Regions from separate parts of the Thermosynechococcus sp. HY213 genome, predicted to be linked through region 2. Evidence: riboswitches for the same ligand, from Rfam matches in the RefSeq annotation. Region 2 holds a riboswitch; the other holds the start of a gene.

Region 1 (15,790 bases), on a different contig from region 2:
CCCCAACCCTACCCCCCAGTGGCGGTGAATAGTTTTATGAATACCTGCATCGAGCGTGGCCGGCGATCAGCGCCCATTGTGCCCCGTTCAGTGATGAATAACATTTGTCAGTGCTCCATCAACTACATTCAAGAGCGATTGAGCTACACTGATTTTCAAACCCTTGATCCCAATGGCAGTCAACCGCAATCTCCTGGCCAACAGCGGGCACAGCGGGTTCTCGATGAAAGTGTGAACTACTGCATTCGCCAACAACTGGGGGTCTAGGCACTTTTTGACCCTGCTGCGCGTCGGAAAACTTAGCTGGCGATCGCCAACGGCCAAGGCAAGTCTTTGTGCTAGATTGGGCGTAGGCTAAAGGATCGAAAATTTAGGACGAATCATATGGGAATCACACACCGCACGCTCGTTGTCAGTACGACAGTGGTCATGACGGCATTGGTTGCTGTCACGGGTGCGGGTCTGCACTGGTCCCGTAGCCTAGCGGGTTTCCGCCAAAGTCCTAAGGAACTGGTGGATGAAGTATGGCAGGTCATTGACCGTGAATACGTTGATGCCACCTTCAATGGCAATGACTGGCGTGCCGTGCGGCGGGAGTTTCTCTCTCGGAACTACACCAAACCCGAGGATGCTTACAAAGCGGCACGGGAAATGCTCGAGAAGCTCAATGATCCCTACACCCGCTTTATGGATCCGGAGCAGTTTCGCTCCATGCAAATTGAAACCTCTGGTGAACTCACAGGGGTAGGTATCACCATTACCCAGGACGAAAAGACCAAAGAAATCACCGTGGTTTCCCCCATTGAAGGGAGTCCCGCCGCTGAGATGGGTTTAATGGCCAAGGATGTGATCCTGAAAATTGATGGCAAATCCACCAAGGGCATGGATCTCAACCAAGCTGTCAGCATGATCCGTGGCCCGGTGAATACAAAAGTGCGCCTGACGATCCAGCGGGGCGATCAAATCTTGAACTATGAGATCACCCGTGCCCGCATTGAAATTCATCCCGTTCGCCACAGCCTACGCCAAACTCCCCAAGGGCCTGTCGGCTATATTCGCCTTGTCACCTTTAGCTCCAATGCAGCAGCAGAAATGCGCGCTGCCATTCGGGAGTTAGAAAAGCAAGGCGTTGAAGGCTATGTTCTGGATTTACGCTCCAATCCGGGTGGCCTACTCTTTGCTAGTGCTGAAATTGCCCGCATGTTTCTACCGCAGGGCGATATTGTCTCTACGGTCAATCGCCAAGGGGAAGCAGAACGCTTACGTGCCGGTCGCGGCTTCTTGACCAATAAGCCCCTTGTGGTGCTCATTGATGGCGGCTCGGCCAGTGCCAGCGAAATCCTCGCAGGTGCTCTACAGGATAATGGCCGTGCCGTGTTGGTGGGAACACGCACCTTTGGGAAAGGCTTGGTGCAGTCCGTCCAGCCGGTGGGCGACGGGGCAGGGATTGCAGTGACGATCGCCAAATACTTTACCCCCAGTGGTCGTGATATTAACAAGAAAGGCATTGAACCCGATATTGAAGTCACACTCACGGAGCAGCAGCGGGAACAACTGACGCGCGATGACATTGCCACCGATCGTGATCCTCAATTTACACGGGCCCTTGCGGTTCTCAATGAACGTATCCTAGCGGAGCGACGCAATACCCAATCAGCGCGTCCTCCCCAGACAGCCAATCCTTAAGTTCACTCAGTTAGGTGAGCACCGTGGCCGACCACCGCCGACAAGCCCAGCGGGTATTGTTCTTGGCGCTAGGGGTCAATGTTGCCCTGACGGCCATTAAAGCCATTGTTGGTGTTCTCAGTCGCTCATTGAGTTTACAGGCCGATGCCCTGCATAGCTTGACCGATGCCGGGAGTAGCATACTGGGCTTAGTGGCCATGCAGTGGGCTAACCCCCATCCCGATCGCGACCATCCCTACGGTCACCAAAAGTTTGAAGCCCTCGGTGCATTGGGGATTGCCGCCTTTCTGGGCATGGTGTGCTTTGAGATTTTACAAAGTGCGGTTGAGCGCCTGCTGCATAAAAGCAGTGCCGTGACGATCACAGGGGCAGAACTGTGGATTGTGATCCTTGTCCTTGGCATGAATATCGGCCTTACTCTCTATGAACACCACATGGGGCGCAAGCTGAATAATTCCGTGCTCATTGCTGATGCCAAGCATACCCTGAGCGATGTCTGGACAACGATTATTGTTCTTTTGGGGCTGATTGGGGTGTGGACCTTCAACTGGGCCTGGTTGGATGTGGTGTTGGCATTTCCCGTCGCGGCCCTTGTGTTTTGGAGTGCGTGGGAAGTCCTCAAAAGCAACATTCCTTGGCTGGTGGATGAGATGGCGATCGCCCCCGAAGCTATCCATGAGCTAGTGATGACCGTGCCCGGTGTGGTTAATTGCCATGACATTAGCTCGCGGGGAATGGTGGGACGGCAAGTGTTTATTGAGATGCACTTAATTGTCGAGGCGGAAGATATTCCCACGGCCCATGACATTACTGAGCAAATTGAAGCCCTGCTGCAAGACCGCTATGGGCCGGCTCGCATTGTCATCCACGTCGAACCCCCCGACTACGAATCCAGTCAGATCAGCTTCTCTTAGGTGATTTTTGCTATTTTTTGAGCATCTGCGCAAAGCAACTGAGGAGTGACCCTGTGGTGTACGACTGCATTGTTGTTGGTTCAGGCCCTGCGGGCGGTGCGGCTGCCTATCACTTGGCTAGGCAAGGCCGGCGGGTGTTGGTTCTGGAAAAGGAAGCTCTGCCCCGCTACAAGCCCTGTGGGGGAGGTGTGTCGCCCCAAGTGCAAGCTTGGTTTGACTTTGACTTTACTCCTGCTATCTCGCTGAAGCTGACGCAAATGGTCTGTACGTGGCAGGGTGGGGAAGCGCAAGTGCTGGAACTGCCCCCAGAGCACGCAGTATGGATGGTGCGCCGCGATGTGTTTGATCATTTTCTGATTCAACAGGCGCAGCAACAGGGGGCGCAGGTAGCGGCTCAAACTCCCGTTACAGGTCTAACGTGGGGGGGCGATCGCTGGCAGGTGCATACGTCCAAGGGGGATTTCACAGCGCAGTATTTGATTGGCTGTGATGGTGCCAAAGGTTCAATGGCCAAGTGGTTGGGCTTCCAACATCGTCAGCAGCGTATAGGAGCAGCCATTGAGGTTGAAGCAGCCATGCCCAATCATTCCCTGAGGGCAGCCCACTTTGACTTTGGTCGCGTTCACAATGGCTACATTTGGAACTTTCCTAAACGGGAGGGCTACTCGATTGGTGTGGGCACGTTTTCCCTAAAACGCAAGCAAAATCTGAGGGCGATCGGGGCAGCATATGCTGAAACCTTTGGCGTTGATTTCAGTCAAGTCAAGGTCTATGGCCACCCCCTCTACTGTTGGCAGCGGCACCAGCGCCTGCACACCCAAAATGCCCTCCTTGCCGGGGAAGCGGCCTGTATCGTTGATCCGTTTACTGCCGAAGGCATTCGTCCCTCGCTGTTGACTGGCATGTTGGCCGCCCAAGCCATCGATCGCGCCCTCAATGGTGATCCAGAGGCTCTCGCAGACTATTCCCGTCAAGTCCAACAGGCGTGGGGAGCGGATATGGTCTGGGCAAAACGTCTAGCGACTCTTTTTTATCGGATGCCCCACATGGCCTATGAAGTGGCCATCAAACGTCCTAGCGCCCTGCAACGGATGGGGCAAATTCTCTGCGGTCAGTTGCGTTACCGCGATGCAGCAGCCAATGGCCTGAAATTGTTGGCAGCAGGGTTGAGAGTGCCGACGGTTTTCCGTTAATGCCGATAGGGATGCTCCCTGAGCTGCCTTCTATAATGTTGGTGCAGCCTAACTTTAGGAACACGAGTGGTGAGCAGTCCCATTGAGCAGCGCAAGGCCGAGCACCTCGAGCTTTGTATTCAAGGTGATGTCAGTCATCAAGAAATCACCACCGGTTTCGAGAAGTATCGCTTTCGCCATTGTGCCCTGCCCGAACTGGACTTTGCCGAGATTGATCTGAGCGTCGAGTTTTTGGGCTGGCGACTCGCTGCCCCCCTGCTGATTTCCTCCATGACCGGTGGCACCCCCCAAGCGGGAGACATCAATCGCCGTTTAGCCCGGGTGGCGCAACAAAAGGGAATTGCTATGGGTGTTGGTTCCCAGCGAGTGCTGCTGGAGCATCCAGAGGTGGCGACCACGTTTGCCATTCGTCAAGAGGCACCCACTATCCCCCTCTTAGCCAATCTTGGCGCGGTGCAGTTGAACTATGGCTGTGGTGTCAATGAATGCCAAAAGATTATTGATCTCCTAGAGGCGAATGCCTTGATTTTGCACCTCAATCCCCTACAAGAGGCCGTCCAAACGGGGGGCGATCGCAACTTCAAGGGACTGTTGACGAAAATTGGTGTTCTCTGCCGTGCCCTGCCGGTGCCGGTGATTGTGAAGGAAGTGGGCAATGGTATCAGTGCCGACGTGGCCAAGCAACTCGTGGAGGTGGGAGTAGCCGCTATTGACGTGGCGGGGGCAGGGGGAACCTCTTGGGCTAAGGTGGAAGCAGCGCGTGCTCAGGATGGGCGTCAGCAGTACCTCGGAGAGGCCTTTGCCGAATGGGGCATGCCTACGGCGCAGTGTCTGGAGCAAATTCATCCTGCCCTACCAGATACGCCCCTAATTGCCTCCGGCGGACTTCAAAATGGCATTGATGTGGCCAAGGCCCTTGCCCTCGGTGCTAGTCTTGCCGGTTTAGCGCGCCCCTTTTTGCAGGCCGCCCATCAATCAGAGGAGACACTTGCGCAACGCATTGATTTTATCCTTGAGGAATTGAAAACCGTGCTGTTTTGTACCGGCAGTGCCACTCCCCAAGCCCTCTATCAGCGTCGCTGTCTCGAAAGGATCTAGCGGGGGTCTTCAAGGATCGTGCGCAGCCACGGGGGCGGATCCGGAATCGGATTGCCCAATCGCTCCAACAGTGTCCATGCCAAAATATGCACCACTAAGGCATACACCGTGGACTGGAAAAAGACAAGTAGCAGTGCCACGACTTGGATCAGGGTCACCGTTGGCTCCAGCAGCAGGTTGAGGTTGACCAGCACCCAATCAATGAAATTCGTGACCTGCTGATTGAAGTAAATCCAGAGGTTTTCCCCGAGCAGAATGGACACAAGACTAATCTGAAAGAAAAATCCTGCGGTGCCAATCACAGCGCCACTGAGAATCGAGCGTTCCCAGCTCTCTTTTTTTGCCCAACAGCCGCCAAAAATCACCCCCATCATGCCGTGGGGCAAGAGAAATTGCAGACTGCGGGGTGGCCCCATCAACACAGAAAGGAGCAAGGCACTGACAATCGCCGCCATCCAAGCCGCTCGGCGGTTCCAGCGTAAATACACCAAGGCAATGGGAATTGGAAAAAATAGGCGCAAGACTGGACCAATGGGCAAATAAAAGTTAATCACCCACAGCAGGGCAGCGGTACTGGCAAGGAAGGCTGTTTCTGTGATCACCAAGGTGCGCTGAATTTGCGATCGCCCCAAGGCTTGGGACTGCTCAGGGGGCACAATGGCTTCGACGTCGGGAAAATCATCCTCTAGGGAATCCGTTGGGTTCATTGATTGCAGATAACCTTTTTTCTCTACACTCTAGCAAGCTTTACTGCCAGCTCTCAAACTGGATATAGCGCCCTGAAAAATCCTTTGCTGAAAGTTAGAATCGGGGGTAAGGTATTCCTATCAAGCTTACATGTTAATTTATGTGCCGTCTTTATGCCTATATGGGGCGCAAAACGTCCCTTGCCCATGCCTTGGTGGATGCTCCCCATTCCCTGTTGGTGCAAAGTTATCAACCCCGCGAAATGACGGCGGGACGCTTAAATGCCGATGGCTTTGGGGTGGGCTGGTATGCTGCCCGCCAAGATGTGCCCCCCTTTCTTTATCGGCAAACGCTGCCCATGTGGCATGATATTAACTTTACTGAGCATTTAAGCCGCTACATTCAATCTACCTGTTTTTTGGCCAATGTCCGCAGTGCCACACCGGGTCAACCCGTGCAGATGACGAATACGCAGCCCTTTCGCTGGGGACGCTGGCTGGGGGTGCACAATGGCTTTATCGAGAACTTTCACCAAACCCTCTACCGCCCTATGCGCGATCGCCTGTCGGATATTTGTTACAACATTGTTGAAGGCTCTACAGACTCTGAGCACCTCTTTGCCCTGTTTTGCAATGAATTGGTGTTGAATCCGCAACTGTCACCGTTGATGGTACTGCGGCAAACACTGCAAATTGTTTTTTCCCTAGCGCAGGCAGCGCGTACCAGTGTCAGTGCCGCCATGATTCTGACTGATGGCGTCTATATTCTCGCCACCCGCTGTGGGCGGGGCACACCACCCCCCACCCTGTACTGGAGTCAGGATGCCGAGAAAATTCAACTCACCTCAGAGCCGGTAGATCAGCAAACGGAGTGGTATCCTTTACCCGAAAATAAACTGCTGTTGATGAGTTTGCAGAGTGAACCAGAGATTTATACCTTCTGAGACCTCAACCCCGTTTAATCCTTGGGATCGCGAAGCCCTTTGGCAAGCCTTTCAGAACCAGCGGCAATTTACACGCCAACTTGTGGCTGAGTTGAGCGAGGCCGTCCTTTGTGCGCAGCCCCATCCCCTCTATAGTCCCGTGGGGTGGCATTTGGGACACATTGGCTACACAGAAGCTTTTTGGCTCTTGCCGGAATCCTCAGGGGTGAGCGATCGCGATCGCTATTGGTATGCCGCCGATGGCCGCCCCAAGGCCGAACGACAGCATCTACCGCCGCGTGGCCAGCTACTTGACTACTTAGCAGAGATTCGCCAAAAGACGGGCGATCGCCTCTACAGTCTTAGCGACGAGCAGTGGCAACGGGAAGTCCGTCTCTGGTGGTGGATTTTGCAGCATGAAGCCCAACACAGTGAAACAATGCAAATGGTGCTGGCGATGCAGGGGATTTTCACCACCTTGCCCCCTCTCCTATCCTCGCCTCAGTCTTGGCAACGGATTGCCGCTGGCAGTTATGTCATTGGCAGTGAAGACCTCTTAGCCCTTGATAACGAGCAGCCAGTCCAGAGTGTCGAACTACTTCCTTTTACGATTGATGCGGCACCGCTGACCTGGCGGGAATTTCTCACCTTTGTGGAAGCGGGTGGTTATCAGCGGCGGGAATGGTGGTCCAGCAGTGGTTGGGAATGGCGCGAAGCAGAGGGGATCACAGCACCCTTTTACCCCGTTCCTGAGGATTTGGACTTACCTATGTGGGGACTCAGTTTCTATGAGGCTGAAGCCTATGGCCATTTCCAAGGCAAACGTCTCCCCAGTGAACGGGAATGGGAGATTGCTGCTCAGCAGGGACTCTTGAATCAGGGCTACGTTTGGGAGTGGACGCAAAGTCCCTTTGCCCCCTATCCGGAGTTCCAGAGCTATCCCTACCGGGGGTATTCTGCGCCCTACTTTGATGGCAAGCATTTTGTTCTAAAAGGCGGTAGTCACTGGACGCGCCCCATTCTCAAGCGACCCTCATTTCGCAATTGGTATAGCCGCACCACCCGTGAGGTGTTTGCCGGCGCCCGCTATGTTCAACTAGAAGCACTCCCGATTGAGTCTGAGGCCTAGACTGGGTGAAGTGGGTTAATTTTGTGCCCAAGTTCCCCGTGATCCTGTGATCCTTTTCACGGGCACTCCCCTTAGGCTTCGCCAGAATCAGACTATCAACTATCCTCTTGCGAGGCACCTTATGAGAAACTTCGCTTTTTCCGCTTTGCTTGTCCTAACTGGAACCCTAGCTCACACTGTCACAGCATTGGCACTTCCCACAGCAACGCTGCAAGGTCGCATCTTTTTTGGCGATCAAATGGGCAATGTTGCACCGGCTGCCTGCTCAGCGATTCAAGTTGTTGCTAAACCGCAAAATTTACCGCCCATCAAGGTATTTGCTACTGGTCCTGCCGCTGGTGCTCAGGATGGTCAATGTACCTTTAAGATGACTAATGTGCCAGCAGGTGTTCCCATTGAATTAAGCGCCGTTTACAGCGATTTGCTCTCCTATCCCGAAAAAACGTACCCCAGTCCTGCCGGCAAGTGGCAAAATCCCTTTGTTCTGCGCCCCGCTCAGGTGCATGTCAGGTACATTGAACTGGATGGCAAACCTTAGTTTGTTGGCTATTGAAGCTGAGCAAACGAAGCACCGTTCCTCAGTAAAGAAAGTTTGAACAAGATGACCCCCAAGCGATGAGTGCGACTCAAACTCCCTAAACTAGGGACAAGGGCATAGGGGCGTTTTGATGTCAATTGCTGAGGAATTCCGCCAACTGCAAACGCGACTCTTGGAGTGCTGGGACGGGACAGAAACGTTTATTCCTGAACTACCCAAGGGTCCCGGCGGCATTGAGCGCGATATTGTGGTGGTGCCTTCCCTGAGCTTTCCCCAACCGGAGCTGGCCAAGATCACCGGCTATACCCACTACGAGGAGCGGCAACTCTATACGCTGATCCAGTTGCGGAATCCGCGTACCCGCATGATCTACGTGACGTCCCAGCCGCTGCACCCCAGCATTATTGACTATTATCTGGATTTACTCCCCGGCGTACCCAGTTCCCATGCCCGCGATCGCCTGCTGCTGCTGGCCACCTACGATCGCTCCGATAAACCCTTGACTGCGAAAATTTTAGAGCGGCCTCGCCTTTTGGAGCGTATCCGTCAAGCCCTGCGTCCCAACCAAGCCTACATGGTGTGTTTTAACTCCACCCCTTTGGAGCGGGAACTGGCGGTACGCTTAGGCATTCCCCTCTACTCGACGGATCCCGACCTCCTCTACTGGGGAACCAAGGCGGGCAGTCGGGAACTTTTTGCGGCCGCAGGCATTCCCCATCCGATGGGCAGCGGTTTTTTGCAGGGGGTACCGGAACTGGTGCGCGCGATCGCTCACCTCCAAGAGAAATCTCCTGAACTGCAACGGGTGGTGGTGAAACTCAATGAGGCTTTTTCCGGAGAAGGCAATGCTCTTCTTGATCTGCGCCCACTGCGCCCCCTTGGCAGCCCACACACCCCCGATCATCTACAACGGATTGAAAATAGCCTAGAGGAGATGGTCTTTCAGGCGCCTAATGAAACTTGGCTCTCCTATCGGCAGCGATTTATGGATCTGGGTGGCATTGTCGAAGCCTTTGTGGAAGGGACAGTCAAGCGATCGCCCAGTGTCCAAGGCTGTATTACCCCCAAAGGCAGTGTTGAAATCGTCTCCACCCATGAACAGTTACTCAATGCCCCCACAGGTCAAATTTTCATTGGCTGTGAATTTCCCGCCCATGCCGACTATCGCCAACAACTCCAAGAATTGGGGCAAAAGGTAGGGACGTACTTGGCACAGCAGGGGGTGATCGGCTGTTTTGGTGTGGACGTTGTTGCAACCCAGACAACAGCAGGGTGGGAGCTTTACGCCATTGAAATTAACTTGCGCAAGGGTGGTACTACGCACCCCTTTATGACCTTAAAATTCCTCACCGATGGCCACTATGAGCTAGCCTCTGGACTGTTTTACAGCAAGCACCGCCGTCCCAAGTATTACATTGCCTCCGATAACCTCTGCCAACCCCACTATCGCGGCCTCCTGCCCAATGATCTCTTGGATATGATTGCCCGCTACCATCTCCACTTTGACTCCAGCACCGAAACGGGCACTGTCTTTCACCTCATGGGGGCACTCTCGGAATTTGGTAAGCTGGGACTCGTCAGCATTGGTAACACCCCCGAAGAAGCCCAAGCCATCTACGACCAGACCATTGGCGTTCTCGATGCTGCGGCGCTATAGGTCTCTCATGTGCCCACCCCCTGCATAGACAGGGGTCTGAGAATCTCGCTACAATTGGCAACGTTCACTGTGAAGAGCAGCCTGTAGGGAAAATCCAGTGCAAGTCTGGTGCTGTGCCGCAGCTGTGATGGGGAACCCCCCTCAGCCAGAATGCCTACTTGCTGTGGTTCACTCTGTTTGCCTGCGTCGCACGGGCATGGAGTTTCAACGTGGTTGTTACGCTCAACGATTCCATTCTCAATCCCCTCGGTTTTAGCCTCGATTTACCCCCTCTCCCCCAATCTCGACCGCTTTTACTCGTCGGTCATGGGACGCGCGATCCGGAAGGTCGCCAAGCATTTTTGGACTTTGCCCAAGCCTATTATCAACTGGATCCCTGCCGGCCTGTTTTTCCCTGTTTTCTGGAGTTAACGGAACCCTCGATTTTTGAGGTGCTCAGCCAGTGTGCTGCCGCAGGCCATACAGATTTGTCAGTGCTACCAGTTTTACTCTTTGCTGCTCGCCACAATAAGTTTGACGTTACCAATGAGTTGGATCGGGCGCGGCGGGCGTTTCCGCAATTGCGCTATCACTATGGCCGCCACTATGGTATTGCCCCCGAAATTTTAACCCTGTGGCGATCGCGCCTTGAACTCTTGGACTCACCAGAATTTAATCCCCAAGGCATTGGCCGCGAAGAAACCGTTCTCCTAGTGGTGGGACGCGGCTCCAGTGATCCCGATGCCAATGGCGATGTCTTTAAGCTAGCCCGCATGCTCTGGGAAGGCAGTGGCTACAAAACCGTTGAGGTCTGCTTTATTGGCATTACCCATCCCCGCCTACCCGAAGGATTTGGGCGGGCGAATCTTTACCAGCCCCGCCGCGTCATTGTCCTGCCCCACTTTATGTTTACAGGGGCACTAGTCAAGAAAATCTATACCCTTACCGCAGAAGCCCAAGCCGCCTATCCCAGTGTTGAATACGTGAACCTACCGGAAATTGGCCTGCATCCGCAACTATTTTATCTCACGCGGCAGCGGGAAATTGAAACCCATACGGGGCAGGTGGCCATGAACTGTGAAGCCTGCAAATTCCGCTTGGTGGCAGGCCATAGCCATCATCACCACCATCATCAGGATCATGAGCACCCCTCCCACAGCCATGATCACGGGGGTCATCACCCTCACCACCATCACCATGGATCAACCGTGGACTTGGATCACTTGCCCAGTTACCACCAACGCATTTGGCAAGTTCCCTAAGCATCGCTCCCCAGCGAAAATGTTAGAGTAAATGATGACTGCTACTCTTTCTCAAGCTTAGATAGGGCTTGTCTATGCGTATTAAATATCCTCCCCAGACGGTTGACCGGGTGTTAATTTTTGATACCACCCTGCGGGACGGTGAACAGTCGCCCGGTGCTTCCCTAAATGTGGATGAAAAACTGGCGATCGCCCGTCAACTGGCGCGACTGGGGGTGGATATTATTGAAGCAGGCTTTCCCTTTGCCAGTCCCGGTGACTTTGAGGCGGTGCAGCGGATTGCTGAAACCGTGGGCACCGAAACGGGGCCGGTGATCTGTGGCTTGGCTCGTGCCACCCGCCAAGATATTGAAGCAGCCGCAAAAGCCCTCAAACCCGCCTACTATCCGCGGATTCACACCTTTATTGCCACCTCGGATATCCACCTAGAGTACAAACTGAAGAAAACCCGCGCTGAGGTACTGGAAATTGCCCCCGAAATGGTGGCCTATGCCAAGTCCTTTGTGGATGATGTTGAGTTTTCCCCTGAGGATGCCGGGCGTTCGGATCCTGAGTTTCTCTATCAAGTTTTGGAACGGGTGATTGACGCCGGTGCCACAACAATTAACATTCCCGACACGGTGGGTTACACCACCCCCGCCGAGTTTGGCGCCCTGATCAAAGGCATCAAGGAAAACGTGCCGAATATTGATCGTGCCGTCATTTCAGTCCATGGTCACAACGACTTGGGCTTGGCCGTTGCCAACTTCCTCGAAGCAGTCAAAAATGGGGCACGGCAACTGGAGTGTACGGTTAACGGCATTGGGGAGCGCGCCGGCAATGCTGCCCTTGAGGAATTGGTGATGGCTCTCTATGTGCGGCGGCAGTACTTCAATCCCTTCCTTGGCCGTCCCCCCGAATCGGAAGCACCCCTGACCAATATCAACACCCGCGAAATTTACAAAACCTCCCGCTTGGTCTCCAATCTAACGGGCATGCTGATTCAGCCCAATAAGGCGATCGTCGGTGCCAACGCCTTTGCCCACCAATCAGGCATTCACCAAGATGGCGTCCTCAAGCACAAGCAAACCTATGAAATCATGGATGCCCAACTCATTGGCCTTGCCGATAACCAAATTGTTTTGGGTAAACTCTCTGGTCGCAATGCCTTTGCCACCCGCCTGCGCGAGCTGGGCTTTGAACTCAGTGAAACGGAACTCAACAAGGCGTTTTTGCGCTTTAAGGAACTGGCCGACAAGAAAAAAGAAATCACTGACTGGGATCTAGAAGCTATTGTTAAAGATGAAACCCAAGCCATTGATGTTCAAGGCTACCAGCTGGAATTTGTGCAGGTCTCCTGTGGCGATCGCGCCCGCCCCACCGCCACCGTAACCATCCGTCTGCCCAGTGGTGAGGAGCTGACAGATGCCGCTATTGGCACAGGCCCTGTGGATGCCGTCTATCGTGCCATTAACCGCGTGGTGCAAATTCCCAATCGCCTCATTGAGTATTCCGTGCAGTCAGTGACCGCGGGAATTGATGCCATCGGCGAGGTGACCATTCGCCTGCAACACGGGGATCGCATTTACTCGGGCCATGCCGCCAATACAGATATTATTGTTGCTTCGGCTCATGCCTATATGAATGCCCTCAATCGTCTCTATCGCGGGCTCCAGCAGCAACGCCTCCACCCCCAGACCGCTGAGGTTCATGGTGGAACCACTCCCTAAGCCCCTTGAGCACCACGGCATCTACCCCTGCCCCATTTGCCGCCATGGCCAAATTGCCCCAATGGTGCTCATGGAAACCCATGCCTGTAACTTTTGCCGCCACATTTTTACCCTTAATCCTGAGCGCCAAACGGCTCGCCTTGAAGATGGGGCGATCGCTTTTCGCTGGCAGTGGACGGGTACAGGCTGGCGATCGCTCCACCGCCCCTCTTCTCAGGTCACCGTTGTTGGCCTTGTGTTAGCTATTTTGCTCATCATTTTACCGCCAACCCTCATCTGGCTAGCCTATGCCCTGTTTCCGCCCCTAGAAGCAGGAGTTTGGCGCTGGCTTCCCCTTCTTTGGACCGGCCTCACCTTAGCTGCCCATGCCCTACTCTTTGGGCCTGTTTTAATGGCTATTTTGTCCCCCGAAAGGGAGATGTGAGACCTTAGACTTAGACAGCGAGGGGTGCCACCGCTGACTCAGCAGCACTGTTCTGATAACCTCTGAAATCTCGGTGGTTGACAGCTACACCATTGACGACAATCCCAAGCAGCTTTTGCTGTAAGCTCAGATCACAAGCCTGCAGTGCCTGAGCAAAAGCTTCGCGTCGCGTTTTCTTTAACCGCACAACCAAGAGCGCCCGCTCCACCGCTGCCAGAACCCGATGCGCCTCCGCAGCAGCCAAGATCGGCGGCACATCCAGAATCACGCAGTCAAAGGTATCCTTAGCGCCCTCCAAGAAATCAAACCACCGCGCAGAACTCAGCAGTATCATCGGCTCTTGCTGAACCTGACCCGCCGTCAGTACCCAGAGTCTTTCCGCACGATTTGCCAAAAGACTGAACCAGTGGGGAAAAGGCATTTCCCCTTGCAACAACTCCCCTAGGCCTGCGACATTGGGAATGCCAAGTCCTTGATGCATGCTGGGCTGACGCAAATTGGCATCCACCAGTAAGACCCGTTTTCCCATCGCCGCTGCTGCAACCGCAAGGTAAATCGCAAGGGTCGTTTGTCCTTCTTTGCCCGCTGTACCCGTTATTGCCAAAGAGCGCGGCAATCCCAACGACTCTAGCTGCGTCAACAGGAAGTAAAAACTTTCCCTAAAAGCAGGTGTGGCACTCGGCAAACGGTGCTGCAATCCCCAGAGCGTCAACGGTGTTTCTAGGCGACTAAAGGCCAATTGATCAAATGTCTTCGTCAGAGGAATCTCGCCAAGAATCGGCAAGGGAGTTTGTTGGCGAATTTGCTCCACTTCTAGGAAGCGATCATCCAACCAATCGAGCACTAGAGCCAAGAATAGCCCCGACACTCCCCCCAGCATCAAAGCTATCACCACTGCCACTAATAAACGCTGGGTTACCTGATATTCTTCCTTGTTGTCAATATCTGAGAGGACTCGCCATGTGAAGTCTCGTTGCGCAATCTGCAGTTGGAGGGACTGTCGAGTTTGCAGTAATAACCTCAGAGATTCCTGTGCTGCTCCAAAACGTTGCTCAATCTTGCGGTAAGGATTGGCAAGGCGTATTACTCGCGATATCTCTGCCTCGGTGGCCTGAATTTGGTTGCTTAATTCAGCATCCGCCCTCCGCAGCGCTTCAAGCTCAATTCTGGTCTCTATGTACTTCTCGATTAGAGACCCAGAAACGGCACTTTGATAACCAATCAGCGTTTCGGGTTGACGAACTTGATCCTGATTTCTAATCGTAATCTGTCGCGCTTCCTTTCTGGCCTGCTCTAGCAGTAGTCGCTTTTCTTCCTGTAGCACTTGCACCGTCGGTGAGTTTTCATTCACCTTGGCCTGCTCCCCAGCTAGCTTGGTTTCCGTTTCTGTTAATTTTATTAGCAACTCCTGATAGCTTTGAGAAGCAGCTAGATTGGCAGCAGCAAGTGCCTCAGCAGGAGACAACCTTAACTGTGCTTCGAGGGAGTTAAACGTTGCCTGAGCTGACTCCAGTTTTACTCTATTTTCATTTCTTGCAGAGATCAAATTATCCAAAAGGCTAAGATAAGTTTCAAGATCGCTGCTGCCAGAGGCCGCAGAGTTAAACTGGGAAGCAACTAGGTCAGGTCGTACTACCCGATTCTGAAAGCGAAATTGGTTAAGTTGATCCTCCAGATCATCAATTTGACTCAGGGTCTTCTGAATTTCTTGGTTAACATAGCGCAGATTATCCGCTATTTGATCCTGCTTTTCCTTTTCACTAAATCTTTTTAATTCTTCAACAAGGATTCCTAGGAGTGATTCTATCTTTTCTTTTTCTCTTGCAGAAAATTGGATTTCTATAATCTTTTGACTTGACTGATCTAGTCGTCTATTACCTGAGGTTAGTTTCGCTGGCTGGATTTTCAAGGATCCAATAAAAGATTGATACGAATATTGTTTTGGATCTAGATCAGGATTTGCTACTAAAAATTTCTCATAAATTGGACGCAAAACGATATCGCTATTGAGTACCTGAACTAAAGTTGCCACATCACCTTTTGTTTCACCTGACAAAAGGGGCAGGGATATTGGAGCAAGCTGACGGAGTGACTCTAAAGATGCTCCTGGCCGAGCGCCTGAGGATTGGATAGGTTCAACCTGCACCAACACAGAGTGTCGATAGCTTCTCAAAAAGAGGTAAGAGTATCCCAAAAAGCCAATTGAGACTAGTGCACCTGCCAATATGCCAACTGCTGAGCGCCGCTTCAGCCCGCGAAGTACTTGATCAATGGTCACCTTATCAATTGGCTGCGGCTGCCACAAACTTGGCCGAGAGGCTTCAGAGGGCAAAGACAAATGGTTATTTTCACTTGACATAGGGCAAACTCAACTCGTTAGATACCATAGTACTCACGATACCAGTGGACAAATCGCTGTACGCCTATCTCAACAGGAGTTGTGGGTTCGTAGCCTGTGTCTGCCCTAAGTTCGAGCACATCCGCGTAGGTATCGGGGACATCGCCCGGTTGCAGAGGCAGAAGATTTAACTGCGCTTTCTTCCCAAGATAGGTTTCTAAGAGTTCAATATACCGTAGGAGTTCGACGGGGCG
Region 2 (15,790 bases):
CGTGTTTTTACCGCAAAGAACAACCGAAGAGACTGCAAATCTTAAGAAAATCCGTTACCCCTTGCCATTCCCCCACAGAAGTGTTAAGTTATATTAAGAACATGAAACACTTTGTAACAAACGGAGGACAAAAATGAGAAGTGGCAGCATTATTGATGAACAAGGCAAAATGAACAACTTTGCCATTGAACCCAAAATGTACGTGATGAGTGAGCCGCAGGCTGGGTTTACTCCCTATGCAGAACTCTTCAATGGTCGCTTGGCCATGATTGGCTTTATCTCCCTGCTGGCCTTGGAAGTGATTACGGGTCACGGTCTGATTGGCTTTTTGAATAGCCTCTAGGTCGTCGCTGCGCTCTTAGGCATATCCGTTCTTCAGCAGCCCTTGTGCGGTTAGAAAGAACAAATAACTCATGGAATGGGTCAGCCTGCCTCTCGGGGTGGGCTTTTTGCTTGTAGTCTTTATTGGAATTAGTCTTTATTGGAATTAGTAAATCATAAATTATTGTTTACATCTTGCTTCTATGGACAGAGCTATGTAAACTAACCAAAGAATTGTCTATTTAACCTATGCTGCGAGAAAAAATTTTGCGCATCCTCGGCTACTCGACCAAATGCCTGTGGGCTGATCTGGCAGTTTTGTTCGGTTTGGGTTGTGCAGGCGTGGGCATTGGCTATGGCAATATGGCTGTAGCCACCGGCGGTGTCTCAATTAGTCTCAGTGCGGCTTGGTTTTCCATTCGCGAGAATCAGCAAGCTCTCCTCAGTCAGCAACCTCAAAGGGCGATCGCCCCAAGGGATCAAACAGATGTCAGTTTAGATCACTTCCAGCGAGAATCCCTAGAGCAAATTCTTGATCTATGTCGCAATTTCTACAGTAGAGCGCATTCACAGCTTCCCAGTAATTTCCAAGAGAAAGATGTGCAAGTTGTCCTTGAAAGGCTCTTGAGAAGTACGTTTCCCAACTCGGATATTAGACGGGAGTACCCTATTCCTCAGCCCTACTCCCATGGTCGATTGATTGACTTTATGCTTGTTGATGAGAAGGTTGCAATTGAGGTCAAGGTAGTCTCAGCACAGGGAGGGCGGAATCGGTTATTTAAAGAATTAGCAATAGACCTTGAAGCGTACCGCCATAGTGAAATGAGTTTTAGAAAATTGATTTGTTTTGTTTACGATCCTAATAATCAATTACCCAATCCGCGTGGCTTTGAAAATCACCTGAGGGGCGATCGCGGGGGATTTGAGGTCATCACAATCGTGGCACAAAATCCTTATCAGGCTAATGGAGTCGCTTCAGCGGGATAGGTGAGTGACAATCACGCAGTTTAAGGCCTTGAAAGGATCGCGAGACAATTGCTTTTCGGGCAACACTTTGCTTAATATCTGTCTCAGGGCATTCAGCACCTTTTCCTGCATATCTTCAACCTTGGCCAGTCCTGCCAGTTGATGGACAACGTTATTGCGTTGCTGATAGTAGGCCTCGATCCGCTGGAAGTGAGGAGCAAGATCCGTTGTTTGGGAGTCATACTCTAAAACTGCTAGCAAAAGCTCCCGCGTCACGACATCAAGGAACAGGCGATCGCCATTTTTGCGCTGGTAGCTTCTGAGGTATTGCCAAAGTCGACCCTGATCGTGGTGTTGCAGCAAGTTCAAGCTGCGTTCTCGCGTTGCCCCATCAGTTGTAATGCCAAGGCCCACCGTCTCTTGTACAAAGTATTGCAATAAGTTTTCGTACAAACTCATGGCCAAGATTAGGGCTTCTGCATAGCGCCCCACCGTAAATAGGCCAACAACTTGAAAGTAAGTGTCCCGAAAGAGAGCATGGCGATTGTTCTGCCGCAGTTGGGCGATTTCCTGAAACCAGAGCTTTTCAATCTCAGTTTTGTAGGGGTTGATGGCATCAAAGGCTTGGTGGTAGTTGCGGGCAAGGCGATATTTACCATAGCGAATCAGTGCTAAGGCCAGAGGAGCCTCAATAGAGCTATGCTTGAGGGAAATTTCAGCCCCTTGGTAGTCATAACTATCCAACTGCTGTTGAATCCCTTGACGATCTAACGCTTGGCGAAAGACATTTAAGTCCACCGCAAATATTCGCTCTTGACCTGGTCGAATTTCTTGGGGATTGCGGGCTTGCCATAGCCGGAGTCGGTGTTGCGTCTCGATCGCCTGTAAAATGCCCCAAGCCGCTTTCATGGCGGGGGTACCAGAGGAACCATTCAGTTCTAGCCAGTCGTTGGAGCCTTGATAATACTTGGCTAGGTGTAGTGCGCGCCTGGCCTCTTGGACGGCGATGACAGGGTTAATTGGGTCTGCGGAGAGTTCCCTGCTGACCACTTTTAGGTGAATTGCCTCCTCGCCAATTTGCAGCTCACTGTGAAGCCAGTCCTTGGTGTCGATCGCCCGTTGTTGAAAGTCTTCTGTGTAGAGCAATAGAACCCGTTTGATCGGCTGCTGTTGGGCTAAAAACTTTGCCAGTGAAACAATGGAGCCTTCTTGGTTGGTTTTCTCAGAGTACGGATCTTGATGACCCACAAAGGAAAGGAGAATGCTACAACCCATAGTGGTTTTCACAGAAGGTCTCTTGTCTATGTTGCCGCAATCATCCCCTATATTTCAGGCTGTGTCGGATGATGAGACAGCGTTTGACTCTCAGGTGTCCTGTGAGTAGGGGCGGTCAGCGCGAGGCTAACGGATTGATGGAGAGTTGGGAAGTGTCAGAAAAGTAGAGCGTTTAGTGGCAAGACGGTATAGACACCAGAAAGACTTTATCGCCCCAATGCTGTTTTCAGGATATTTGAATGGGTGAGGGTTTGTGAGCTGGCTGAGTCAATACTGTTTGCCGGCGTTAGAGAGACCATCGCTGTTGATTAGTTGATTATGGATAATGCACCGATTCATCCCCAAGGGGGGATGCAGGCAGTGGTAAAAGCGGCGGGTCACGCGGTGTTATTTTTACCGAAATCCTCTCCTGATTTGAATGTGGTTGAGCATGACTTTAGTGGGCTGAAGTGAGTGGGCTGAAGCGAGCGCGGAGGTATGCAGGGTCAAACCGTTCTATGGATGAGGTGATTCGCAAGTATTGTGCTGGATAATGTCTCATTCTTGATTGGAATAGCTATATATTGCCACAATCGTGCCTGATCCGTGGCGGTATTGGTGCCATCGCCAAGCGTGATCAATGATTTGCTCGATGTCAGGGTACTGCGGCTGCCAACCTAAAATCTGACGGGCGCGATCGCTATTGGCAACGAGGATTGCGGCGTCTCCTGCTCGGCGATCGCCCTCAACGACTGGAATCGAACAACCTGTGACCCTCTGAGCGGCTTCAATAATTTGCCGCACCGAAAAGCCTTGGCCATTCCCCAAGTTAAAAATTTGCGAGTCGCCGCCACTCAGGAGGTACTTTAATCCCAGCACATGGGCTTGGGCTAGATCCACGACATGGATGTAGTCGCGAATGCAGGTGCCATCGGGAGTAGGGTAATCTGTGCCATAAATGCAGATGTGGGGGCGTCGCCCCATCGCCGCCTGCAACACTAGGGGAATCAAGTGGGTTTCTGGATGGTGATCTTCCCCTAAGCGGGAGTCGGGATCGGCGCCTGCGGCATTGAAATAGCGGAAAATTACCGACTTGAGGCCGTAGGCCCTGCCCATATCGGCAGCAATTTGCTCCACCATCCACTTGGAGCGCCCGTAGGGGTTAATGGGAGCACAGGGACAGGTTTCGCGAATCGGCACCTCTGAGGGCAAGCCATAGACGGCGGCTGTGGAGGAAAAGACAAAATAGGGAATCGCGGCGGCCACCATCGCCTGTAAGAGGGTCAGGGCACCATAAACATTATTTTGATAAAAGCGATCGGGGGAGCGGACAGACTCGCCCACTTCAATATAGGCAGCAAAGTGCATTACTGCCGTCACGGGATAGGTTTGAAAAATCCAATCTAAGAGGGAGCGATCGCCAATATGACCCACAATGAGTTCTGTTTTAAGAACAGACTCGACCAAATCGCGGTGCCCTCGCTCAAGGCTATCTAAAATCAGTACTTGGAAGCCGGCTTGCTGCAGTGCCAAAACGGTATGGCTGCCAATATAGCCCGCGCCCCCGGTGACCAGAATCAGCGGCGAATTATTACCATTATTAATTGTCATTAAAGTCCATCTGTTACACTAGGAAAGCTGCTACAAATTCTGCCATGACCAGTGACTTGCACCATGAAATCACCCAAGAGGTGAAACGACGTCGTAATTTCGCTATTATCTCTCACCCGGATGCCGGGAAAACGACGCTGACGGAAAAGTTACTGCTTTACGGTGGGGCTATTCACGAGGCGGGAGCCGTCAAAGCACGACGGGCACAGCGGCAAGCCACCTCTGACTGGATGGAAATGGAGCAACAACGGGGGATTTCGATTACCTCGACGGTCTTGCAGTTTGAGTACCAAGGCTATCAGATTAACCTCTTGGATACCCCCGGCCACCAAGACTTTAGTGAAGATACCTATCGCACCCTTGCGGCGGCTGATAATGCCGTGATGCTGGTGGATGCGGCCAAGGGTTTAGAACCCCAAACCCGTAAGCTCTTTGAGGTGTGCCAACTGCGGGGTCTGCCGATTTTTACATTCATCAACAAGCTGGATCGGCCGGGGCGGGAACCCCTTGAACTGATTGATGAAATTGAACAGGAGCTGGGGCTGATTCCCTATCCTGTGAACTGGCCGCTGGGGATGGGCGATCGCTTTCGCGGCGTGTATGATCGCGTGCGCCGCAACTTTCACTTTTTTGAGCGCACGACCCACGGTAGCCGTGCTGCGGCGGAAACCATCCTTGCCCTTGGCGATTCGGCCATTGACGCCTACATTGAGCCCTATCGCTTGGAATATCACCAACTCAAGGACGAACTGGAACTGCTAGATGGGGTTGGTGCTGAACTCGACCTCAATTTGGTGCATCAGGGAAAAATGACTCCCGTCTTCTTTGGCAGTGCCATGACCAACTTTGGCGTGCGCCTGTTTCTGGAGCACTTTTTGACCTATGCGTTGCCACCCATGGCCTACAAGAGCGATCGCGGGGCGATTGATCCGACGCAGGAGCATTTCACTGGCTTTGTCTTTAAGCTGCAGGCCAATATGGATCCGAAACATCGCGATCGCGTCGCCTTTGTGCGGGTCTGTAGCGGCAAATTTGAAAAGGACATGACCGTCAACCATGCTCGCACCGGCAAAACCATCCGCCTTTCTCGTCCCCAAAAACTCTTTGCCCAAGGTCGCGAATCCCTTGAAACGGCCTATGCGGGCGATGTGATTGGCCTGAATAATCCAGGCATGTTTGCCATTGGCGACACCCTCTATGTCGGCCCCAAATTGGAATATGAAGGCATTCCCTGTTTTTCCCCAGAACTCTTTGCCTATCTGCGCAACCCCAACCCCTCCAAGTTCAAATCCTTCCAAAAAGGGGTGAATGAGCTACGGGAAGAGGGTGCCGTGCAAATCATGTACTCTACCGATGAATCGAAACGAGAACCGATTCTGGCGGCAGTTGGCCAATTGCAATTTGAAGTGGTGCAGTTTCGCCTATTAAACGAATACGGTGTGGAAACTCGTCTTGACCCTCTCCCCTATACCGTTGCGCGCTGGGTACTGGATGGTTGGGAAGCCCTTGCAGCCATTGGCCGCATCTTTAATGCTGTCACCGTCAAAGACAGTTGGGGACGGCCGGTGCTGCTCTTTAAGAATGAGTGGAATCTGCAACAGACAATGGCAGATCATCCCAAACTGCGCCTGAGCGCGATCGCCCCCCTTGCCGCTGCTGTGTCTGCCTAGCTGCCCCATGAGTAGTGTCTATACCCGTCCCCTTGCTCGTCTCATTGAGCAGTTGCAACGCCTGCCGGGCATTGGCCCCAAAACCGCCCAACGTCTTGCCCTTCACCTGATCAAACGTCCCGAGGCTGATATTCAAGCCTTGGCGCAAGCTCTCCTTGAAGCGAAACAGCAGGTGGGGCTTTGTTCTATCTGTTTCCACCTCTCTGCCGAACCCGTGTGCGACATCTGTGCCTCCCCCCAGCGAGACAATCATCTCCTTTGTGTGGTGGCTGATTCCCGCGATGTCATTGCCATTGAAAAAACCCGCGAATACCACGGCAAGTACCATGTTTTGGGCGGACTCATTTCGCCCCTAGAGGGCATCACCCCCGAACACCTGCACATTCAACCTCTGATTCAGCGCGCCAGCCAACCGCAGGTGCAAGAGGTGATCTTGGCCATCAACCCCAGTATTGAAGGGGAAACAACCACTCTCTATGTGGGGCAGCTGCTGCGGCCTTTTGTGAAGGTCACTCGCATTGCCTTTGGCCTACCGGTGGGCGGTGATCTCGACTATGCCGATGAAATGACCCTTGCCCGTGCCCTTGCCGGTCGCCGGGAAATTGAGTGGCAGTAGCTTAGTGCCCCCCCTGCAATCGCCGCAATGCCGTCACAATTTGGTGAATGGCTCGCTTCAGTTGCTCGACCTCGTGGTGTAACCGCTGGTTTTCCGCTTCCAAAGCGGCGAGGCGATTGTCATCCCCACCACTACCTGTTGCCGCTGGTTGCTGTTGCAGTTGCGCAACCGTTGCTTGGAGTTGAGCAAAGTCATTTGCCTTGACAGATTGTGCCTGCAAAGCTTGAATGGCACCTTCAAGGGCGGCCAGTTTGGCATAGACGGGGGTGAGATCCACAGCAACGGGAGCCGCTACTTCCGCAGGAGCTGCTGCTTTGACGGGTCTGGGCTTACGGGCTTTGCGAAAGGCCTCTTGAATTGCTGCTTCGAGTTGTTCTTTTTCAAAGGGCTTCTCAATGAACTCAAACCACTCAAAGGGTTCTTGGAGCTTTTCGGTGACCTCTTCCTTGCGCCCTGACATAATTACGAGGGGGATAGCGCCAAGGAGATCATTTTTCTCCAATTCTTGATAGACTTCCCAGCCGCTCACCTTCGGCAGCAGAAAATCCAGCATGATCAACGTCGGCTCAGACTGCTCAATGAGTTGCAGACCTTCACGGCCATCCTTGGCCTCAAGGATTTCGTAGTCGCCCTCTGGCAACATCTCGCGGACGCGCATCCGGATTACTTTACTGTCATCAATGACAAGGACTTTGCGGCTAGTCACGGAAACACTCCATTCTATACAAGATTCCTATAGCAAGAGATTGTGAATAGAGGGCGGCAGTGGCATGACCACTACGTGATTTCAACCTTAGCATAGCCCTATCTTTTGGAGTTGGCCACTCGCCTTACACTGCGGCAAAGCGTCCCTGAACCCAAAAATTTGGGGTCAAAGACCCACCCTTGAGGGCAGGAGAATGTCACAATAGAAGTCTCAGCCGGATGAAAGATTTGTTAGATAGATCAGCCCCTATGCCAGAGTTTGCTGCTGCCCCTATCCACCTTCCCAAAACCAGTGAATCGGAGCGGATCAAGCGTATTCGCCACACCACGTCCCATATTTTGGCAATGGCAGTCCAGAAGCTGTTTCCCAAGGCGCAGGTCACAATTGGTCCTTGGACTGAGAGTGGATTTTATTACGATTTTGACCACCCCGAACCCTTCAGCGAAAAAGACTTGAAGCTCATTGAAAAGGAGATGGTCAAGATCATTAAGCGCAAGTTGCCGGTGATCTGCGAGGAAGTGACCCGTGAGGAGGCCGAGCGCCGCATCCGGGAGCTAGGGGAACCCTACAAGCTGGAAATTCTCCAAGACCTCGAGGAGCCAATTACGATTTACCACTTGGGGGATGAGTGGTGGGATCTCTGTGCGGGACCTCACGTTGAAAATACGGGCGAGATTAACCCCAAGGCGATCGCCCTTGAAAGTGTTGCCGGTGCCTACTGGCGCGGCGATGAAACCAAAGCCCAACTGCAGCGCATCTACGGTACTGCTTGGGAAACCCCAGAACAACTGGCGGAATATAAACGCCGCAAAGAAGAAGCCCTGCGCCGTGACCACCGCAAACTGGGCAAAGAGCTGGGTCTCTTTATTTTCGCTGATCCTGTAGGACCAGGGCTACCCCTGTGGACTCCTAAGGGAACGATTCTGCGCTCAACCCTCGAGGAGTTTCTCAAAAAAGAGCAAATGAAGCGGGGATATCTACCGGTGGTGAGTCCGCACATTGCCCGTGTGGATCTATTTAAGACCTCTGGCCACTGGCAAAAGTACAAAGAGGATATGTTTCCCCTGATGGCCGAAGATGCTGAGGCGGCAGCCAACGAGCAGGGCTTTGTCCTCAAGCCAATGAACTGCCCCTTCCACATTCAAATCTATAAAAGTGAGTTGCGCTCCTACCGTGACTTGCCCCTACGGTTGGCGGAGTTTGGTACGGTTTATCGCTATGAGCAGTCCGGGGAATTGGGGGGCTTGACGCGGGTGCGGGGCTTTACCGTTGATGACTCCCACCTTTTTGTCACGCCAGAGCAGTTGGATGCCGAGTTTTTGAATGTGGTTGATCTCATTCTCTCGGTCTTTCGCTGTCTGCGTTTAAATAAATTCAAGGCACGGCTGAGCTTCCGCGATCCCAAATCCGACAAGTACATTGGCTCCGATGAGGCTTGGTCAAAGGCGGAGTCAGCAATTCAGCGAGCGGTAGAACAGTTGGGCATGGAGCATTTCTTGGGGATTGGGGAGGCCGCCTTCTATGGCCCCAAGCTCGACTTTATCTTTGAGGATGCCCTCGGTCGCGAGTGGCAGCTGGGAACGGTTCAGGTGGACTACAATTTGCCTGAGCGCTTTGATTTGGAATACGTTGCTGAGGACAATACCCGCCGCCGACCGGTGATGATTCACCGTGCCCCCTTTGGCTCGCTGGAGCGGCTCATTGGCATTCTCATTGAGGAGTACGCAGGGGATTTCCCCTTCTGGCTGGCACCCGAGCAAGTGCGCCTGTTGCCCGTGGGGGATGAGCAACGCCCCTATGCCGAACGTGTGGCCGCTCAACTGCGAGAGCAGGGCATCCGCGTGAGTGTGGATCGCACGGGCGATCGCCTAGGTAAACAAATCCGCAATGCTGAAACCCAGAAAATTCCTGTGATGGGCATTGTGGGTGCCAAGGAAGTCGAAAGCGAGACCGTGAGTATCCGCACCCGTGCAGCGGGAGATGTCGGCGCCTTGTCTGTTGAACAACTCATCGAGAAACTGACATCGGCAGTGAATGCAATGGATGCCGAGATTCAGTGGCAGTAGGCCGAGCCTTCTGGCGAATAGGGAGTATAAGCAGAAGTGTTAAATCCGCAAACGAAGCTTAATGTCCCCGTTGCGGGGACTGTTGCGTCATCCTACAACTAAAAGATTATCCTCCTTCGTAAGGGTGTTCTCTAGCACCCAGCCCAGCTTTTGCTGCTGTAGTCCCATCAGCTGAGATTTTTAAGTGTGACACGAAGTCTCGGCCAAGTGATAGGCTAGGGCTTGCTGTTGCATCGTTCGAAAAATGTTGTAAAAGCCATTGGCTCGCGAGGGGGTTAAGCTGACATTCAGTCCGGTTTGCTGAATAAAGTCAGGTTTTAACTGGAGGATTTCTGCAGGTGTCAACCCACTCAACCCTTCAACCAATAGCCCCACTAATCCCTTCGTCACTTGAGCGTCAGAATCCCCCTGAAAAATCACCTTGCCCTGCTCTAAAGAGGCCATCACGTACACTTGGGAGACACAGCCGGGTACGCGGTTGGCGGCAACCTTCTGCTCCTCAGGAAATGGCGGCAGGCGCTTTGCAAAGCTCAGTAAGTATTCATAGCGCCGCTTTGGATCTGAGATCTGTTGGAACCGCTGAACAATGCGATCGAGGGAAGCCGGTAAAGGCTGGCAGGCGGAGGGCATATTTACCTAGAAGAACGCTGCTGAGAAAAATGATAACTATTTCTCATTTTAGCCTCAGCAGTTGCACAATAACGGCAGCAGTCAACCTAGGGGCAGCTTTTCATACCAATAGACCGCCGTGCTCTTACCCTTAACTCATAACTTGTGTTAGCCTTGAATGTACTCACTCGGTTCTGGTGGGGATCAGCCATCAGACGCAAGGGGGAAAGTGCAGTGCAAATCTGCCGCTGTCCCGCAGCTGTGATGAGAGGCACTACTCTCTCAGTCAGAATGCCCGCCGAGTTGTGAATGTCGTTATGCCAACATCTGCGAGGTACAGATGATGTTCTTCATGCTTCAATTTTCATTAATTTGCCTAGGTAAAGAACCCCCCTACCGCCCTTTTCTCGCAACGTTGCTGCCGTTACTGTAGCACAAGTGATTTTGGAGATTTTCAAGCACCTACAAGCACTTAGACAAGGGGTTGCTCTTGCAGTGACCCACGTTAGGTTCTGCTGATGATGCTGGAAGTGTACTGCTTGTTGGGCTGAAAACAGCTATCTTTCTTTGTCTATTGAGAGAACTGTCAAAACTCAGGGTACTGCAACAATGACCATTCAAACTGCAACGCTAGGCTACCCCCGTATTGGTAAAAATCGTGAGCTGAAAAAGGCATTGGAAGCCTTTTGGAATGGCAAATACAATCAAGAAAATTTGCTACAAACAGTTCAAGAGATTGAATTGGCAAATTGGCAAACGCAACTAAAGGCTGGCATTGATCGCATTGGCGTTGGCGATACCAGTTTTTACGATCCCGTCCTTGACTGGAGTGTCCGCCTCGGTCTCATCCCACAGCGGTATCAAGCCTTTACAGGGCTGGAGCAATACTTTGCAATGGCTCGTGGCAAAGAGGGGATTCCAGCTCTTGAGATGACCAAATGGTTTGACACCAACTATCACTACTTGGTTCCCGAAATGAGTCAGCCTCTTCAGGCAGCGGACTTTAGTGATTTTCTGGGGATCATCGGTCGTGCCCAAAGGGTCTTGGGCGATCGCGCCGTTCCCATGGTGCTAGGGCCTTTAACCCTGCTACGGCTGAGTCGGCTGCAGATGAATCTAGAGGAAGCGTTGTCTTGCCTAGTGGAGCGCTATCTTATCCTGTTGGCTGAATTGAAGAACCTAGGGGTGGTTGAGGTACAAATCCACGAACCTGCCTTGGTTTTTGGGGACACCAACAACTTCAGGGAATTGTATGAATCAACGTTTGATGCGCTCTGTCAAGTTGGCTTGCCGATTTACCTAGTGACCTACTTTGATGATCTCGGCGCTGCCTATCCTTGGGTGGTGACGTTGCCCGTAGCCGGCATTAGTCTAGATTTTACCCGTGGGCAGAACTTGGCATTATTGCAGCAGTATGGTTTCCCAAGGGATAAACAGCTGGGAGTGGGTATTGTGGATGCCCGAAACATTTGGAAAATTTGCCCAGAACCTGTCGTGTCAACCTTAGCAGCGATTCAGGGTATCACAACTAATATCCGGTTGCACCCCTCAGCCTCTTTACAATTCGTCCCCTACGATGCAGCACGAGAAGTGAAGTTACCAGAGCCATTGCGGCGGGTGTTGAGTTTTGCCGAACAAAAGTTGGATGAGGTGGTGCTATTGGCACAGACCCTGCAGGAGAGTCCCAAAGCCCTTGCCCAGCACCCCCAATTGGCAGAGATTGAAGCCCAGTGGCAGGCCTTTAAGGAATTTAGGCCTGTGAATCCAGTGGTACAACAGCGGTTGCGCAATTTAACCGTCAACGATCTGGAACGGGCTATGCCCTATAAACAACGCCGCCAACTGCAGCCCACCTTACCGCTCTTTCCGACAACTACCATTGGTTCTTTTCCGCAAACCCCAGAAGTGCGGCAATTGCGGGTGAAGCTCAAGCGCGGAGAAATCACCCTTGCTGAGTACCAAGCAGCAATTGATGCTGAAATTGCCAAATGCATTCGATTGCAGGAAGAAATTGGCCTAGATGTATTGGTGCATGGCGAGTTTGAACGCACCGACATGGTGGAATTCTTTGGCCAGAAGCTCACTGGTTTTGTCTTTACTGAACACGGCTGGGTGCAAAGCTATGGCAGTCGCTGTGTGCGTCCACCCATTATTTATGGGGATGTAGCGCGAACCGAGCCAATGACGGTGCGAGAGTTTAAGGTGGCGCAATCGTTGACACAAAAAATCGTCAAGGGTATGCTGACGGGGCCGGTAACAATGATTAACTGGTCTTTTACCCGCACCGATATTCCGCGTAGCGAACAGGCGATGCAGATTGCCTTGGCTCTACGGGATGAAGTGGCCGATTTAGAAGCTGCTGGGGCAAAGATTATCCAGATTGATGAACCCGCTTTACGGGAAGGATTACCCCTCAAGCCGGAACGTTGGCAGGAGTACTTGGCTTGGGCCGTCGATGCGTTTCGGTTGGCGGCTGGTGTGGCTAAGCCAGAAACCCAAATTCATACCCACATGTGCTATTCGGAGTTTGGCGACATTATTCAACATATCGAGCGCCTAGATGCAGATGTGTTGTCCATTGAAAATAGCCGCAGTAACAATGAAACGCTGTTTGAAATTACTGATGCCGGCTATCAACAGCAGGTGGGCAATGGTGTTTATGATGTTCATAGTCCGGCAGTTCCCACTGTTGAGCAGATGGTTCAGCAGCTGGAGACTGCGATCGCCCATCTACCCAGTGACCAGATTTGGGTTAACCCAGACTGCGGTCTGAAAACCCGTCGCTGGGAGGAAGTGATTCCCTCACTGAAAAACATGGTGGCCGCCGCCCAGCAATTGCGAGGGGCTCGTCTTACCAACTGAGGATCTGTTGTCGCTGCCAGCGCACCGTTGCCCCCTTAAAATCGCAGGATTTTTCCACCACTCAAAACTGCGTTTCCATTCCTGCGATTAGCGGGGCAATGCTTGTAAGCAGGCTGCCCCATGCCTAAAGACCTGCTCCATGATTGGTAGGGGCACCTGACCTCGGCTGATGGGACATCCGCATGAGTGTGGATCGTACGGGCGATCGCTAGGTCAACAAATCCGCAATGCTGAAACCTAGAAAATTCCTGTGATGGGCATTGTGGGTGCCAAGGAAGTCGAAAGCGAGACCGTGAGTATCCGCACCCGTGCAGCGGGAGATGTCGGCGCTTTCCCTGTTAAGGAACTGGTTGAAAAACTCACCTCTGCCATGACTGCGATCGATGCCGATATTCAGTGGCAATAGTGGGCAATTGATCTACAGGGCAGTTGACCTCACCTTTAATAGTTTGTCAAAATGAGCGGCGAGTGGTTCTCGCGATCGCGTAGCGTACCCTTTGGGTAATCGCTCTAATCAATTCTCTAGGGAACAGAATGACTGAAACACCGATTTCACCAACAACGGTTTTGCAACAACTGCAATGGCGCTACGCCACGAAGAAATTTGACCCCAATCGCAAAATTCCTGTGGATCTGTGGCAAACACTTCTACAAAGTCTGGTACTGGCTCCTTCTTCCTTTGGCCTGCAACCGTGGAAGTTTTACGTCATTGAGACGCCTGCGCTACGCCAAGCCCTGCTCCCCCACACTTGGAATCAACGGCAGGTGGTGGATGCCTCCCACTTAGTGGTATTTGCCATTAAAACCAATCTCAATGCTACGGACGTCGATCGCTACCTTGCACGGCAAGCGGAAGTCCACCAAACCGCAGTGGAAAATCTGCAAAAGTATGGGGACTTGGTCAAGGGCTTTTTGCAGTCACCCCCCTACCCCCTCAATGTTGATGAATGGTCAACCCGCCAAGTCTATATTGCTTTGGGTCAGTTTATGGTGACGGCGGCGCTGCTGGGCATTGACACCTGCCCGATGGAGGGTTTCTTGCCCCAAGAATATGATCGCCTTCTCGGTCTACCTGCCCAGGGTTATCATGCCGTCGTTCTATGTGCAGCGGGCTATCGAGCGGCCGATGACAACTATGCGACTTTGCCCAAGGTACGCTATCCCCTAGAGGCAGTTGTGGAAGTGCGCTAAGGTTCACGAATTGACCCCGCTGGACATAGGCTAAGCTAGAAATAGCTCGGTACAAACGTTTGTATGTCTTTGCACACCGATGATCCCATTGACCACAATTTAGTTGATTTAGAAATCGTTCCCGCCAAAGAAGAAGAGCGCTCTGAACCCACCAACATTATTATTCGCGAGATGGGCATTGACGACATTGCCCCTGTATTTCACCTTGGTGAGGAACTCTTCACCAGTGATCTGTATCCCTCGCTGTATCGCATCTGGGATGAGTGGGAGGTTATTGGTTTCTACAACACCGATCCCGAATACTGTCTGGTGGCCGAAGCCGACTCGCAAGTGGCAGGGTTTATCTTAGGCACAATTATTAGCAAAGCCCCTTGGGTCTATGGCTACATTAACTGGCTGGGGGTACATCCGCAGTATCAACGGCGGGGGATTGCCGATAAGCTCGTAGATAAGCTCATTGAACGCATGATTGAGGAGGGGGCGCGATTTATGCTGGTGGATACCGATCCGGCCAACACGCCCGCAGTGAAGTTCTTTACGCGTAAGGGCTTTGGCAATCCGCGGCGGCATGTCTTTTTTTCGTTAAACTTAACCAAGCACGAAATCTATGGCCGGCTGATTGCCTACGAGCGCGATCGCTCCGAGCGGTTGACCTATCGCCGTCCCCGCCGCCGCTAGAAAGCGGAAATCTAGATAGTCGTTCCTTGGAGGTGTCTGCCCCGGTGACTCTTTCTTCTGCCCCCTCAGATGAGATTCCTGTTCCTGCCCACATCCATTACGAGTTAGCGCTGCAAATTTTGGAACAGGTCTCGTTGCCCGCCCTCCCTCCCCACTCCAGTGGTTACCAGCAACTCCATAGTGCGGTCATTCATCTGCGCAAAGCCCTGCGGCTGCAAAAGCAGTTTGAGGAGGAATGGCAATTGAGAGGCGGCAGTGTGGAGTACCAATGGTCGCTGAATCGCGATCGCCCCCCAGCTCAGAGCAAGTAACCCAATCCCAAGAGCAAGCTACTCCAAAAATGCAGTTGCACCGCAATAAATTTCGAGTTCTTGATCTGCTCAGGGACACTGTGAAATTGCGCCATCCGCTGGCACAAATAAATCGCCCAAGGCAGTGAACTCAAAGCCAGCAGTGTTGGCCATGGCAGGATTCCCCATGCGACACTGGCCAGCAACACCCCATAAAAAAGACCACAGGCACCATAGACCAGTTGAGCACTGCGAGCCGTCCCTAAGCGCACGACCGGTGAACGTTTGCCAGCGGCTAGATCATCGGCCACTTGGTGAAAGTGGGAGCAAAAAAGAATCAGTGTTGTCGTTAGACCATTGAGGATAGCCACTGGCCAAATACTAGGGCTAAAGGTTTGCACTTGGCTATAGTAGGCAGCAGCGATCGCCAAAGGTCCAAAGCAGATAAAACAAATCGGCTCCCCCAAGCCCAAATAGCCCAAACGAAAGGGCGGGCCTTGGTAGCTATAGCCTAGGGCACAGCAGAGCAATACCAACCCTAAAACCGTTGCATCCTGTTGCAACCAACTAATGGCCGCAATCCCCAGTAGCCCCAAGAGTAAGCAGAGGTTGCTCAGCCAGAAGATGAGTTGCTTTTTGCCCGTGAGATTGACGACCGAATGGTACTTGCGGCGATCGATCCCCGTTTCGGCATCAAACACATCATTACTGAGATTCAGCCAAACCAAAATCAGCACTGCCGCTGTCAGAAACAACCCAAAAGGCCACCAGTGCACCCTTCCCGTTTCGGCGATCGCCACCGCCGTGCCCAACCAAATGGGCATCACTGCCACACTGTACATGGGCAGTTTAATCGCCGCCAACCACAAACGGGAGCGATCTATCGATTCTGACGGACTAGCCATCTCACCCATACTTGAGTCACCTTCGTCAGCATATCATTGCCGCTC

What was found. A riboswitch is a leader RNA that binds a small molecule or an ion and turns the genes downstream of it on or off. The one in region 2 is predicted to bind cobalamin.
Region 1: linked by a shared signal. The riboswitch ahead of RHK62_RS04065 (sirohydrochlorin chelatase) and the one ahead of metE (5-methyltetrahydropteroyltriglutamate--homocysteine S-methyltransferase) in region 2 are both predicted to bind cobalamin.

What each region holds. Positions count from the first base shown of each region.
Region 1 is NZ_JAVKVB010000007.1:169,103-184,892, forward strand. It holds gene RHK62_RS04015 (hypothetical protein) at 1-267, shown strand, start outside; gene ctpC (carboxyl-terminal processing protease CtpC) at 385-1,686, shown strand; gene RHK62_RS04025 (cation diffusion facilitator family transporter) at 1,710-2,600, shown strand; gene RHK62_RS04030 (geranylgeranyl reductase family protein) at 2,657-3,793, shown strand; gene fni (type 2 isopentenyl-diphosphate Delta-isomerase) at 3,863-4,891, shown strand; gene RHK62_RS04040 (DUF2232 domain-containing protein) at 4,888-5,598, opposite strand; gene egtC (ergothioneine biosynthesis protein EgtC) at 5,739-6,521, shown strand; gene RHK62_RS04050 (SUMF1/EgtB/PvdO family nonheme iron enzyme) at 6,496-7,629, shown strand; gene RHK62_RS04055 (hypothetical protein) at 7,751-8,167, shown strand; gene RHK62_RS04060 (peptide ligase PGM1-related protein) at 8,298-9,824, shown strand; cobalamin riboswitch at 9,860-10,001, shown strand; gene RHK62_RS04065 (sirohydrochlorin chelatase) at 10,034-11,065, shown strand; gene RHK62_RS04070 (2-isopropylmalate synthase) at 11,140-12,774, shown strand; gene RHK62_RS04075 (hypothetical protein) at 12,755-13,198, shown strand; gene RHK62_RS04080 (AAA family ATPase) at 13,209-15,557, opposite strand; gene RHK62_RS04085 (NAD-dependent epimerase) at 15,575-15,790, opposite strand, start outside.
Region 2 is NZ_JAVKVB010000016.1:105,328-121,117, reverse strand. It holds gene RHK62_RS10160 (chlorophyll a/b-binding protein) at 134-343, shown strand; gene RHK62_RS10155 (hypothetical protein) at 571-1,308, shown strand; gene RHK62_RS10150 (hypothetical protein) at 1,297-2,562, opposite strand; partial or broken gene RHK62_RS10145 (transposase) at 2,729-3,095, shown strand; gene galE (UDP-glucose 4-epimerase GalE) at 3,100-4,152, opposite strand; gene RHK62_RS10135 (peptide chain release factor 3) at 4,197-5,822, shown strand; gene recR (recombination mediator RecR) at 5,830-6,438, shown strand; gene RHK62_RS10125 (response regulator) at 6,440-7,144, opposite strand; gene thrS (threonine--tRNA ligase) at 7,393-9,210, shown strand; gene RHK62_RS10115 (SufE family protein) at 9,391-9,840, opposite strand; cobalamin riboswitch at 9,992-10,137, shown strand; gene metE (5-methyltetrahydropteroyltriglutamate--homocysteine S-methyltransferase) at 10,429-12,681, shown strand; gene RHK62_RS10105 (His/Gly/Thr/Pro-type tRNA ligase C-terminal domain-containing protein) at 12,935-13,087, shown strand; gene RHK62_RS10100 (NAD(P)H-dependent oxidoreductase) at 13,216-13,872, shown strand; gene RHK62_RS10095 (GNAT family N-acetyltransferase) at 14,044-14,550, shown strand; gene RHK62_RS10090 (DUF5340 domain-containing protein) at 14,595-14,861, shown strand; gene menA (2-carboxy-1,4-naphthoquinone phytyltransferase) at 14,849-15,745, opposite strand; gene RHK62_RS10080 (hypothetical protein) at 15,779-15,790, opposite strand, start outside.